3 regions of the Rahnella sp. GSA61A genome follow, and region 2 is predicted to be linked to each of the others. Evidence: riboswitches for the same ligand, from Rfam matches in the RefSeq annotation. Region 2 holds a riboswitch; each other region holds the start of a gene.
The links. A riboswitch is a leader RNA that binds a small molecule or an ion and turns the genes downstream of it on or off. The one in region 2 is predicted to bind thiamine pyrophosphate.
Positions count from the first base shown of each region.

Region 1: it holds a riboswitch for thiamine pyrophosphate, as region 2 does, so the genes downstream of both, thiB (thiamine ABC transporter substrate binding subunit) here and thiC (phosphomethylpyrimidine synthase ThiC) in region 2, are expected to answer to the same signal.
Region 3: it holds a riboswitch for thiamine pyrophosphate, as region 2 does, so the genes downstream of both, thiM (hydroxyethylthiazole kinase) here and thiC (phosphomethylpyrimidine synthase ThiC) in region 2, are expected to answer to the same signal.

Region 1 covers NZ_JAHXYO010000001.1:283,401-287,576, reverse strand. The annotation lists gene thiP (thiamine/thiamine pyrophosphate ABC transporter permease ThiP) at 1-1,092, opposite strand, end outside; gene thiB (thiamine ABC transporter substrate binding subunit) at 1,068-2,051, opposite strand; TPP riboswitch at 2,095-2,224, opposite strand; gene sgrR (HTH-type transcriptional regulator SgrR) at 2,265-3,926, opposite strand; gene sgrT (glucose uptake inhibitor SgrT) at 4,029-4,176, shown strand, end outside.
Region 2 covers NZ_JAHXYO010000035.1:6,611-10,786, reverse strand. The annotation lists gene thiC (phosphomethylpyrimidine synthase ThiC) at 1-1,578, opposite strand, end outside; TPP riboswitch at 1,701-1,827, opposite strand; gene LC431_RS25480 (Rsd/AlgQ family anti-sigma factor) at 1,901-2,416, opposite strand; gene nudC (NAD(+) diphosphatase) at 2,516-3,292, shown strand; gene hemE (uroporphyrinogen decarboxylase) at 3,364-4,176, shown strand, end outside.
Region 3 covers NZ_JAHXYO010000005.1:170,191-174,366, forward strand. The annotation lists gene LC431_RS08920 (LysR family transcriptional regulator) at 85-978, shown strand; gene LC431_RS08925 (DUF3313 domain-containing protein) at 1,030-1,689, opposite strand; gene LC431_RS08930 (GNAT family N-acetyltransferase) at 1,829-2,263, opposite strand; TPP riboswitch at 2,417-2,515, shown strand; gene thiM (hydroxyethylthiazole kinase) at 2,550-3,359, shown strand; gene thiD (bifunctional hydroxymethylpyrimidine kinase/phosphomethylpyrimidine kinase) at 3,356-4,156, shown strand; gene LC431_RS08945 (hypothetical protein) at 4,164-4,176, opposite strand, start outside.

The DNA of each region.
Region 1 (4,176 bases), on a different contig from region 2:
TCTCTTGCGTAACCGCAGTTCGCGGCTGCTCCACAGCAGCATCATGGTCAGCAGCACACACAATAATCCGCTGCCGAGCGCGATACACACGGATGTCCATAATGCCTGCCAGAGCGCGGGTTGTTGCAAAACACCGACCGCTGCCCGGTTTATGCCATCGGTAATGACGGCGAGTAACGGCGGCAGGATCAGCAACAACGCCAGGCCAATCAGTACGGCATCGGCGATGCGCCGCAGCCAGGAATCATCAGGATTACGCCAGCGCTGAGAATGCGTTTGGCCCACAGGCAACGCCTGACTGAGTTTCTGACTGAGCAACACCAGCGCCAGGCAACAAAACAGCTGGATCAGGGCCAGCGTGGCGGCGCGGCTTAAATCGTAGTCGTAACTTAGCGCCTGATAAATGGCGAGTTCAATGGTCGTTGCCTGCGGACCGCCACCCAGTGAAAGCACCGTGGCGAAGCTGGCGAAACACAGCATAAAGATTAAGGCGGCGGCGGGGAATATCTGCCGGCGAATGGCAGGCCATTCCACAAAGCGGAATTGCTGCCAGATATTCATGCCGAGTTGTGCGGCGAGCTGGCGCTGCTCAACGGCGATATTTTCCAGTGCCTGCACTAAGAGCCGCGCTGCCAGCGGCAGATTGAAAAAGACGTGCGCCAGCAAAATGCCCTGTAAACCATACGGCGAGAAACGGTAATCCATGCCCAGCCAGCCGCAAATTTGCGCCAGCCAGCCCTGTCTTCCGTAGACACTGAGAATGCCAAACACCGCCACCAAAACCGGCAAGACCAGCGTCATCGCACATAAACGTAATAACAGCTGACGGCCGGGGAAACGGCGGCGGAACAGCGCACGTGCCAGCAAAATTGCGGGCAGCACCGAGCAAAGCGCTGAAAGCAGCGCCTGCCAGAAAGTAAAGCGGATCACATGCCAGAGATAAGGATCGTGCCAGAGCGATGCGCCGCTTATCTGTGGCGCATGACGCCACAGAGAGCCTAAAGCCAGTACTGCCACCAGCAACATAGCCAGTGACGCGATGACGCCCGGCAACAGCCAGCGAGGGATCAATGGCTGACGGCGTTCTGCCATGCCTGGATCCATTGTGAACGATGAGTAGCGACATCCTGTGCGCTGTATTGCAGAGATTTGGCCGGAATCGTCAGTTGTTTAAAAGCGTCAGGCAGCGGGGTATTCACCACCGGATACATCCAGTTGCCGGTCGGGATCACTTTCTGGAAATCTTCCGTGGTGACGAACTTCATGAACTGTTCAGCAAGTTTCGGTTGCTTGCTGTTTGCCAGCTGGCCCGCCACTTCGACCTGCATGTAATGCCCTTCGGTAAAATCGGCTGCGGCGTAGTTATCTTTCTTCTCTTCGACAATATGGTATGCCGGAGAGGTGGTGTAGCTCAGCACCAGGTCGCTTTCACCTTTGAGGAATAAACCGTAAGCCTCGCTCCAGCCTTTAGTGACGGTGACAGTTTTCTTCGCCAGTTTTTCCCACGCTTGCGGCGCTTTATCGCCGTAGACTTTTTGCATCCACAGCATCAGGCCCAGACCCGGTGTACTGGTGCGTGGATCCTCATAAATCACTTTCCATTTCTGGTCGCTGTTGATCAGCTCATCGAGGCTTTTTGGCGGATTCTTCAGTTTATTTTTGTCGTAGACGAAGGCGAAATACCCGTAATCGTAAGGCACGAAAGTGCGGTCATTCCAGCCGCCCGGCACCGTCAGTCTGGCGTTGGTTTTCGGTGCTTTGGCGAATAAACCGGTTTGTTCAGCGGCCTGCAACAGGTTGTTATCCAGCCCCAGCACGATGTCGGCTTTGCTGTTTTTACCTTCCATCCGCAGACGGTTGAGCAAAGACACGCCATCTTCCAGCGCCACGTATTTCAGTTCGCAGCCGCATTGGGCTTCAAAGGCTTTTTTAATGGCGGGACCGGGGCCCCAGTCAGCAGAGAAAGAATCGTAGGTATAAACCGTCAAAACAGGTTTTGACGCAAATGCAGGTGCAGAAAGTAACAGCAGGCAGGACAGTAATTTTTTCAACTTTGCGCTCCAAAAAAATGAAAGGGCAAAGGATTTTGAGTAAGCATCGCGCAGTCTCAAATCCCTCCGCCGGGATTAACCGGATCAGGTTCGACGGGTTTCAAATCTCAGCCAAACTTGCTCACGGCGTTTACATCGCAGCTTTAACAAGTCGGGCACCCCGTTGAGAACGGATGTCATTCTAGTGATTAACGGCGCGATGCGATAGTCCGATTAACTGTCCGGTGGGGCAAACCAGGCGGATTTAAAGTCGAACCAGCCGAGGGTGTTCATACGCACACCGCGCATACTGCGTTGCCCCTGTAGCACCAGCCAGTGATGGAACAGGGGATGGATCTGATGGCTGACCGTCTGTTTCTGGCTCCATTTCGCCATCGATAAATTCCCGGCGTGCCACAGGGCGGCATCGTCGTTCATCTCTTCGCTAAAGCAATGCTTTGCCAGCGGCAATTCGTAGAAATGCGCGAACAGTGAAAACTCCAGCGGCAGGGTGAAGTTGGCACTGCCGAGCCACAGATCACTTTTGGCATCGCCGCGGTGCCAGACTGCGTAATCCACTATCTGAATAATCAGTTCGATACCTTCTTCCGCCAGCAACGGGCGCAGGGCGTTGCAGATCGCCTGATGTTCGGAATGCTCGCCGTAAAATGTCAGCGTTACCTGCGTCAGGTTTTGCGGTTTGGGCGGACGTGGCCGGGGCGCTTTGTGATGCCAGCGTGGCAGCAGGCCATACGCAGGAGACCAGTAGCGCTGGTAAATCGGTTCGGCATTATTCAGTAAGGCGATGGGATTGAGTAAATCGCACAACCACTGGCGTGTTTCTTCTGATTGTCCGACCGGCGAACGCTGGTCAAATAACAGGAAATAGCAGCCTTCTTCAAGGCGACTTTCCAGCTCGCTTTTGCCTGATTCATCGGCCTGAAGCTGTACGCCGGAATGCACCAGCTCTTCACTCAGTTCCGGTAATACCCAGATATTCACCTCGTCGATCAGTGCCCGGAAGCCAAAATAATCGTCAAAGGCGCGGATGCGCAGCTGTGTTTTCAGATTACGCACCACGGCGTAAGGGCCGGTGCCGACCGGATGGCGGGCAAAATCAGGCAGTGACTGCCATTCCTGCGGCAGGATCATCGCGTGGATATTGCCAAATAACCACGGCAGCCAGCGGTCGGGTTCATTCAGGTGGATATCTATGACATTTGCCGTGGGCGTCGTGACTGATTTCAGGTTGCTGAACAGCGGATGCGATTTCAGGCGAATAAACGTGGCGATAATATCTGCCATCTCGAGTTCGCGACCATGATGAAAATGAATGGCGGGGCGCAGATAAAACCGCCAGTGCAGCGGCGAAACTTCCTGCCAGTGATGGGCTAAATCGCCTTCTGCTTCCCCATTTTCCTCATTTATGCGTGTCAGGCCGCTAAAGATTTGTCTGGCAATGTGGGTTTCTGAACGGCGCAACATGGTGCCGGGCAGCAGATTCATCAGCGGGCGATAATACAGTACGCGCAGAATATGTTTGCCCTGACGGAAACTGCGACCGAGCTGGGACAGCAGCATCTGGCGCACCAGGGTTTTGTCGCCGACCAGTTGTACCAGCTGATCAATGCTGTCCTGTTCCAGCAGCTCTTCAGCGCGCTGTTGCTGGAGTGCCAGCCCGGTATACAAAAATTTCAGCGTGGATCGTTTGCCGCGTCCGGCCTCTGCATCCCACGTCAGCCAGCCCTGTCCCTGCATGGTGCTGAGCAACGAGCGCATGTGTCTGCGTGAACAGTTCAGGACTTCTGACAGTGCCTGTAATGTCGTTTCAGTTTCTTCACCGTGACAGCTTTGCCATAAGCGGATGAACTGTTGTTGCAAACGGGATGAGGACATAAAAGAGGAACTCCGTGGCCGATCTTCATCAATTTATCTTTCCTCATATTACGCCGATACTGTTTCTCAACGAAAGCCTGTTGTGAACAACCGGAGATCATCATGAAACGCAGTCTGAACGCCCGTTTCTATCAGCGTTATTTTGAAGCCATCAAAAAGAACGCCTCTAAAAATCATGCAGACTGGCTGTCATGGGTACCGGTGCAGTACCGTCTGGATATTCTGTCCCGTCTCACGCAGTGGGATATGG
Region 2 (4,176 bases):
GTAGGTAATCAAACCCTGCTTAACGTCTTCTTTGTTCGGCAGGCCCAGATGCTCTTTCGGCGTGACATAACAGAGCATGGCGCAGCCAAACCAGCCAATCATCGCGGCGCCAATACCGGACGTAAAGTGATCGTAACCCGGCGCGATATCGGTAGTCAGCGGACCAAGGGTATAGAACGGGGCTTCGTGACAATGCTCGAGTTCTTCGGTCATGTTGCGGCGGATCATCTGCATCGGCACATGTCCCGGACCTTCGATCATCACCTGAACATCGTATTCCCAGGCAATTTTGGTCAGTTCGCCCAGCGTGCGTAATTCGGCGAATTGTGCTTCGTCATTGGCATCCTGAATCGAACCCGGACGCAGGCCGTCGCCCAATGAAAGCGAGACATCATAGGCGGCGCAGATTTCACAGATCTTGCGGAAATGCTCAAACAGGAAGCTTTCGCGATGATGTGACAGACACCATTTCGCCATGATCGAACCGCCGCGCGACACGATCCCGGTCAGGCGTTTGGCGGTCATCGGCACATAACGCAGCAACACACCGGCGTGAATGGTGAAGTAATCGACGCCTTGCTCGGCCTGTTCAAGCAATGTATCGCGGAATATTTCCCAGTTCAGATCTTCGGCCACACCGTTCACTTTTTCCAGGGCCTGATAAATCGGCACGGTGCCGATCGGTACCGGACTGTTACGCAGGATCCATTCACGGGTTTCATGTATATAACGTCCGGTGGAGAGATCCATTACGGTGTCCGCGCCCCAGCGTGTCGACCACACCAGTTTCTCCACTTCTTCTTCGATGGAAGATGTCACCGCCGAGTTGCCGATATTAGCGTTCACTTTCACCAGGAAATTACGCCCGATGATCATCGGCTCTGATTCAGGGTGGTTAATGTTGGCGGGAATAATCGCGCGCCCGGCTGCCACTTCCTGTCGCACAAACTCTGCAGTGATACTGGCGGGCAGATGCGCGCCAAAGCTTTCGCCGGGATGTTGCTGGCGCAGAACCTCGCCGCGGATCCGTTCACGCCCCATATTTTCGCGAATGGCGATAAATTCCATCTCAGGTGTGATGATGCCTTTGCGGGCGTAATGCAGTTGCGTGACATTTTTACCCGCAATGGCTTTGCGCGGGCGCGGCAGGTGTTCGAAGCGGAGGTGGTCCAGCCCGTCATCCGCCAGCCGCTGCTGAGTAAAACCGGAACTGACCTGTGAAAGTTCCTGCGTGTCCGCACGCTCGTTTATCCAGCGGGCGCGTAATTTTCCCAGACCGGTATGCACGTCGATAACTGCCGCCGGATCACCGTAAGGTCCGGCGGTGTCGTAAACAGGAATTGCTTCGTTTTCTTCGAACTGCGGATTGTCTTTGCCGCCGCCGACCAGCGTCGGGCTGAGCTGGATTTCACGCATCGGCACGCGGATATCTTCGCGGTCAGCTTCAAGATAAATACGCCGGGAGTTGGGGAAAGCTTCGCCCTGCAAGCTGTCGATAAACGATTGTGCCTGCGCGCGTTGTTCACGGCGATTTGACGGTTTCTTTTCAGAAATAACGGGTTTTTGGGTACTCGACATAGCAAATTCCTCGCAAAAAAACGTGATGGAAAATTGCTTGTCAGGAGGTTTACGGCAGGAGTAAAAATGGGCGGTGCAGCACGGGCGGCCTTATGCAGGCAGATGCCTGATTGCGCTGAACGCATAACATTACTCTTGTTCCCTTCGCGGGTACTAACCCGATCAGGTTCCGCGGATCCCGAATTAACGGTCTCAGCCTGGCGTAATTCTCAACAGAAAATTATGCGCTAGGCACTCCGACAAGAAGCCTCAATATAGGAGGCGTTTTTTTAAACTACAAGTAAAACCATAACCCTGAGCAGGGTTTTATTGTGGCAACGTGTTAAGCCGGTCTGGCGAGATCAGGTTCATTTTCCGAAGGTGGCACACTCTCCGGGGCTGGCTCAAAAGCCATGATAATTAATTGATCTTCCAGTTGAAAACGGGCATCTAATGCCTCACCGATATCCGATAATGCATAGTGAAAGGCGAAAGCATTGTCATCGTCAATATCAGTTTCTGTGTAACTGTCATGGAAAGCCATGATAGCTTCAGTATTCAGCTCCAGAGCAGGGTAGATTTTTGCCGCCTGTACTTTTTTCGGGCTGCCTGCGCCATCGACTTCTTCAATGATGCGTGGATAGAGATGAAAATGCCCGGCAGAAAGATAGTCGACCAGATGATGGCAAAAACTGTCCAGCGCCTTTTCATTCAAAGGTGTATGTTTTTCTTTATTGGGTTTCAGACCGACGAAAGTGCAGTACGAAACCAGCAGTTCTTTGCGTGCGTGCAGCCATTGATCCACTAACTCATTACTGCCACCAACGCGTTGGGTCAGTCTTTCCAGACGATTTAGCATGGTTGACTCCGTGAGCGACAAAAAAAGTAACCAAAAGTTACTAATATGTAAATATCTTACTCAGATTGTCAGTCCCGACGAGGTTATGCAACAACAATTATGGAATTACAGATTACTGAGCAACACAACGGTTGGTGGATCATCAGCCAGGAAGGCAAGCTATGGCTGCCTGAGGGTGAACTGCCGTTTGGCAGCGCCGCACAATTTTCTCTGACCGGTAAAACAGCGCGGCAGATCGGCGAATGGCAGGGCGAACCTGTCTGGCTGGTTCGTCAGACGATGCCAAACCATATGGTTTCTGCCCGTCAGTTGCTGGATCAAGATCGCGGATTATTCCAGTTGGTCGGGCGTGGTGTGCAGTTGTCAGAGTTTTACCGTTCTCACAAGTTTTGCGGTTACTGCGGACATGAAATGCACGTCAGCAAAACCGAGTGGGCTGCACTCTGCGGGCACTGTCGCGAACGCTATTATCCGCAGATTGCGCCCTGCATCATTGTGGCTATCCGTAAGGGAGATGAGATTTTGCTTGCGCAGCATGTCCGTCATCGTAATGGTATTCACACGGTTCTGGCGGGTTTCGTGGAAGTCGGAGAAACGCTGGAAGAAACTGTGGCACGTGAAGTGATGGAAGAAAGTAACATCCGGGTGAAAAATGTCCGTTACATCAGTTCCCAGCCCTGGCCGTTCCCCAATTCGCTGATGATGGCATTTATGGCGGATTACGACAGTGGCGACATACAGCATGACCCGAAAGAGTTGCTTAACGCGAACTGGTATCGCTTTGATGCATTGCCGCAGTTGCCACCGCCCGGGACGATTGCGCGCCGCCTGATTGAAGACACCGTTGCCCTTTGTCGTGCCGAACACGAAGAGTAGAGGCGATTTTACGTGATAGAATGCTGTCAGATGATTGTCGGGCGGCCCGAATACTGAAGGAAAGAGCAAGAATGAATGAGTTGAAAAACGACCGTTACCTGCGTGCTTTGTTACGTCAGCCAGTGGACATTACACCGGTCTGGATGATGCGTCAGGCTGGTCGTTATTTGCCGGAGTACAAAGCAACCCGCGCTGAAGCCGGTGATTTTATGTCGCTGTGCAAGAATGCCGAGCTGGCCTGTGAAGTGACTTTGCAGCCGCTTCGTCGCTATCCGCTGGATGCGGCGATCCTGTTCTCTGACATCCTGACCATTCCTGATGCGATGGGGCTGGGGCTCTATTTTGAAGCCGGTGAAGGCCCGCGTTTTTCTTCACCACTGACGAATCGTGCCGATGTCGAAAAACTGCCGGTTCCGGATCCTGAAATGGAACTCGGGTATGTCATGAATGCCGTGCGTACCATCCGTAAAAACCTGCAAGGTGAAGTACCGCTTATCGGTTTCTCCGGCAGCCCGTGGACGCTGGCGACGTATATGGTAGAAGGGGGCAGCAGTAAAGCCTTCACCAAAATCAAAAAGATGATGTACGCCGATCCGGCGACTATGCATCTGTTACTCGATAAAGTGGCAGACAGCGTCATTCTTTACCTTAATGCACAGATCAAAGCTGGCGCCCAGTCTGTGATGATTTTTGACACCTGGGGCGGCGTGTTGACTCCTCGCGATTACCGCGAATTCTCCCTGAACTATATGCACAAAATTGTTGATGGTCTGATCCGTGAAAACGAAGGACGTCGTGTGCCGGTGACTCTGTTTACCAAAGGCGGTGGTCAGTGGCTGGAAGCGATGGCCGCAACGGGGTGCGATGCGCTGGGTCTGGACTGG
Region 3 (4,176 bases), on a different contig from region 2:
ACGAATTCTCCGCTAAGTGGTAAACGCAGAGTAGGTTGTTGTCAGGTATAGTTGAAATGAATTGATCATATAGCAGGTATAGCGATGAGTAATTTCGGCCGTTTGGATCTCAATTTGTTGCTGACGCTGGATGTCCTGCTCGCCGAGCAAAACGTCACGCGTACGGCGCAACGCCGTAATCTTTCACAACCTTCAGTCAGCGTTCAGCTCGCGAAGTTGCGGGAATTTTTTGATGACCCTTTGCTGCTGCCGGGACCACGGGGGATGCGGCCGACCGCGCGTGCTGATGAATTACGTGAGCCGCTGCGACAAGCACTGGCCGCGCTGGAGCAGGCCGTATCTGCGGGTGAAGTGTTTGACCCCTCGACGGCAAAGAATATCTGGAATCTGGGGGCGGCAGATTATGGCGAATCGACCATTGTGCTGCCCGCGTTACGGGCATTACGTATAGCCGCACCTTCTGCACGGCTGGCTATTTTTGAAACGTCACCTGCGCGGATTATCCGCAAAATGGAGCAGGGTACGCTGGATCTCGCATTCCATACCGGCGAGGCGGTGATGAATGGCCTGCACAGCCGATTATTGTTTGCTGAACGTTATGTTTTGGTGAGCAGAAAAGGACATCCGCAGGTTAAAGGCAAGATATCGCGTTCAGCGTTTTGCGCACTGGAACATGTGATCGTTTCACCTGATGGTGGGGGTTTCTATGGCAATACCGACATCGCGCTGGCGGCCACTGGATTATCGCGCCGCGTCGTCATGTCAGTGCCGCATTTCCTGTTTGTCGTTCAGGTACTGATGACCACTGATCTGGTGGCGATGCTGCCGGAACGTCTGGTACGTGGAAATCCTGCTTTGCAGGTTACTAAACCGCCGCTGGATGTCCCGGGGTTCGAGATGTACATGGTCTGGCACGAGCGCGCTCATCGTGATCCTGCACATCAGTGGCTGCGTGAGTTTATCGCTGATTCAGTCTGAAAAAAGGCAGCCTTACGACTGCCTGTGTCTGACGGTGCGGAAAACCGGAACTTATTCGTTGAACAGCTTGGTATCATTCGCCAGGCTATCTACCACAACTTTTAAATCGTTGGCGGTAACTTTCTGTTTATCATTAGAAACTTGTTTACCGAATCCTTTACGCACGACTTTGATCACCGGTTTGCCAGTACTGGCGTCGATCAGCTCACCTTCGAAATACACTTCAGTGTCACGCGTGCGGTGGCCTGTCGCGGTTTGAGTTCCGGCAATAACCAGCGCGACCGGGACGACTTCATAGAACTGCAAACCTTCTGCCGACGTGTTCACACCGGTGATCGCACCTTTGAAAATCAATGTGCGCGGCCCTGCGTGATCTGTCAGTGGCAGGCGCTCTGCCAGTGCAGGTTTCATGCGGCTGTTGGCGTAATCCAGCACCCCCTGCAAGGTGGTTTTGTCGATCTGCGCCGTAGGCTGCGGTTCCGGGTAGAATTTAATCGGTTCGTATTTGATGTAAGAATAATTTTCTTTCTTAAACGAAGGATCGATCCAGCGCAGAACCGGATTTCCCCCAGCCGTTTTCACTTCCTTAAGGCCGGAATAATCGCCTAAAAAACCTGAGTATTTTTCCGTCTTGGTAATGTGGCTGGTACAACCGGCCAGGAACAGTGCGCCAGTCACTGCGGCGATCTGCATCAGTTTTATTGTTTTCATTCGTACCCTCGAAATATTTTAAGGAAGACCAAGTATGTATAGCACCGCTGCGGAATTTAACCTCTTAACGACAAAGAAAAATTGATATTCATCAGGATCGCGAAAATACGGTTCTGTGAGGTAATCATTTCTTCCTTAATTATTTTTTTGATGAATGAAACAAATAGTATTCACCTTTTGGACTGTCCCCCGTAGAGATGATGTTCCAGCCTTTTGACAGATAAAAAGCGACTGATTTTTTACTCTTTACTAAACATTTCAACGACCCCTGACGGGTAAACGTTTCTTCCGCAGCCTGAAGCAATGCTGAACCTGCGCCGGTTCCCTGATATTGCGGATCAACAAACAGGTTATGCAGGAAATTTTCCTGAGTGAAAATTGAGGCGAATCCCAGTAAATGTCCGTCACGTTCTGCCACCAGAATCGTCTCGCCGATCACTGCGCGGTCAAAATCTTCCAGCTGAAAATCGTCTTCCAGCCATGTCCAGGTATGCTTGCGTGAGGCCAGATACAACGTGCGTAAAAACGGACGGTCTGCTTCTTCATAAGGACGGACAATAAGTGATGAGGACAAGTAAAACTCCTGAGGAAATTTTTCATCAACGTGTGTTGTTCATGTCTGTTTCCTGATACTGCCAGTGAAGCGGAGTGAGTTCAATTACGTTGGCTGATCGGTTTTTTTAACGCATTTCCTGATTGATCTTCTGACCTCCGCCGCCAATAATGTTCCCTTGACTCGGGGTGCCCGCTGCAAAGCAGGGCTGAGATTTTACCCGTATTACCTGATCTGGATTATGCCAGCGTAGGGAAGTCAGGTATCTCTCCTGATACCGCCTTCCTGAGTGCCGGTGGGGAGATTTATGAATACCCGACCTACCTTCTTGCCCGGCGCCTTAGCCGCCACTTCTCTGAAACGACTCCGCCTTTCAGCGCCGCTGGTTCACTGCCTGACCAACGACGTGGTGCAATCTTTTACCGCCAATGTCCTGCTGGCGCTGGGTGCATCTCCGGCGATGGTGGTTGATCCCGCCGAAGCGGCGCAATTTGGCGCCATTGCTGATGCCTTATTGGTGAACGTCGGCACGCTGACACATCCCCATGCCGATGCGATGCGGGCGGCTATTCACGCAGCCAGTCAGGCCGGAAAGCCCTGGGTGCTGGATCCGGTTGCTGTCGGCGGTCTGAGCTGGCGTACAGAATTCTGTCGTGAAATCATCACACTTAAACCTGCCGCAATCCGCGGTAATGCCTCGGAAATCCTGGCTCTCAGCGGCCTCAGTGCGTCCGGGCGCGGCGTGGACAGCGGTGATGATTCCCTTTCTGCCTTACCTGCCGCACAGCAACTGGCGCGGGAGACCGGCGCGGTAGTGGCTGTGACGGGTGAAACCGATTACGTCACCGACGGGATGCGCAGTTGGGCGGTGGCTGGCGGACATCCGATGATGACCCGCGTGGTGGGTACCGGATGCGCATTATCTGCGGTGGTGGCGGCCTTTGTGGCTTTGCCGGGTGATCGCCTGGATAACGTGGCCGCCGCCTGCCGGGTGATGTCCTGTGCCGGCGAGCGCGCCTGTGCGGTCGTGAAGGGGCCGGGCAGTTTCACGCCTGAATACCTCGATAATCTGTATTTAATGGGCGAGGAATGGCTGAATGGCGAGGAAATACAATGAAACGTATTAATGCACTGACGATTGCAGGCACAGATCCGAGTGGCGGGGCGGGGATCCAGGCGGATTTGAAAACCTTCTCGGCGCTGGGTGCGTACGGCACCAGTGTGATCACCGCGCTGGTGGCGCAGAACACCCGTGGTGTGCAGTCGGTCTATAACATTGAGCCCGGTTTCGTTTCAGCGCAGCTCGATTCCGTACTGAGCGATGTGCGGATCGACAGTGCGAAAATCGGCATGCTGGCGAACAGTCAGATTGTGGAGGCGGTTGCGGAGCGACTCAGACATTATCAGCCGCCGTTTGTGGTGCTGGATACCGTGATGCTGGCGAAAAGTGGCGATCCGTTACTGCTGCCGGAGGCCGTGGATGCCGTGCGTCGTTTGCTGATCCCGCAGGCTTCCATTATTACGCCAAATCTGCCCGAAGCGGCGGCGTTACTGGAATGTGCGGTGGCGGCGAATGAAACCGAAATGCGTGAGCAGGGAGAAGCCTTACTGGCGATGGGATGTGGTGCCGTGCTGATGAAAGGAGGACATCTGAGTGATGAGGAAAGCCCTGACTGGCTGTTTGTGACCGGTTCCCGTGAGCGGTTTACTGCGCCGCGTGTGAATACCCGACATACCCATGGCACCGGTTGCACGCTGTCGGCCGCGCTGGCCGCGTTACGTCCGCGTCATCACAACTGGGCCGATACGGTACGCGAAGCCAAAGCCTATTTACAGCAGGCGCTGATGCAGGCCGACTCACTGGAAGTCGGCCACGGTATCGGGCCTGTGCATCATTTCCACCGCTGGTGGTAACCGCGGATTATGCCTGGTGC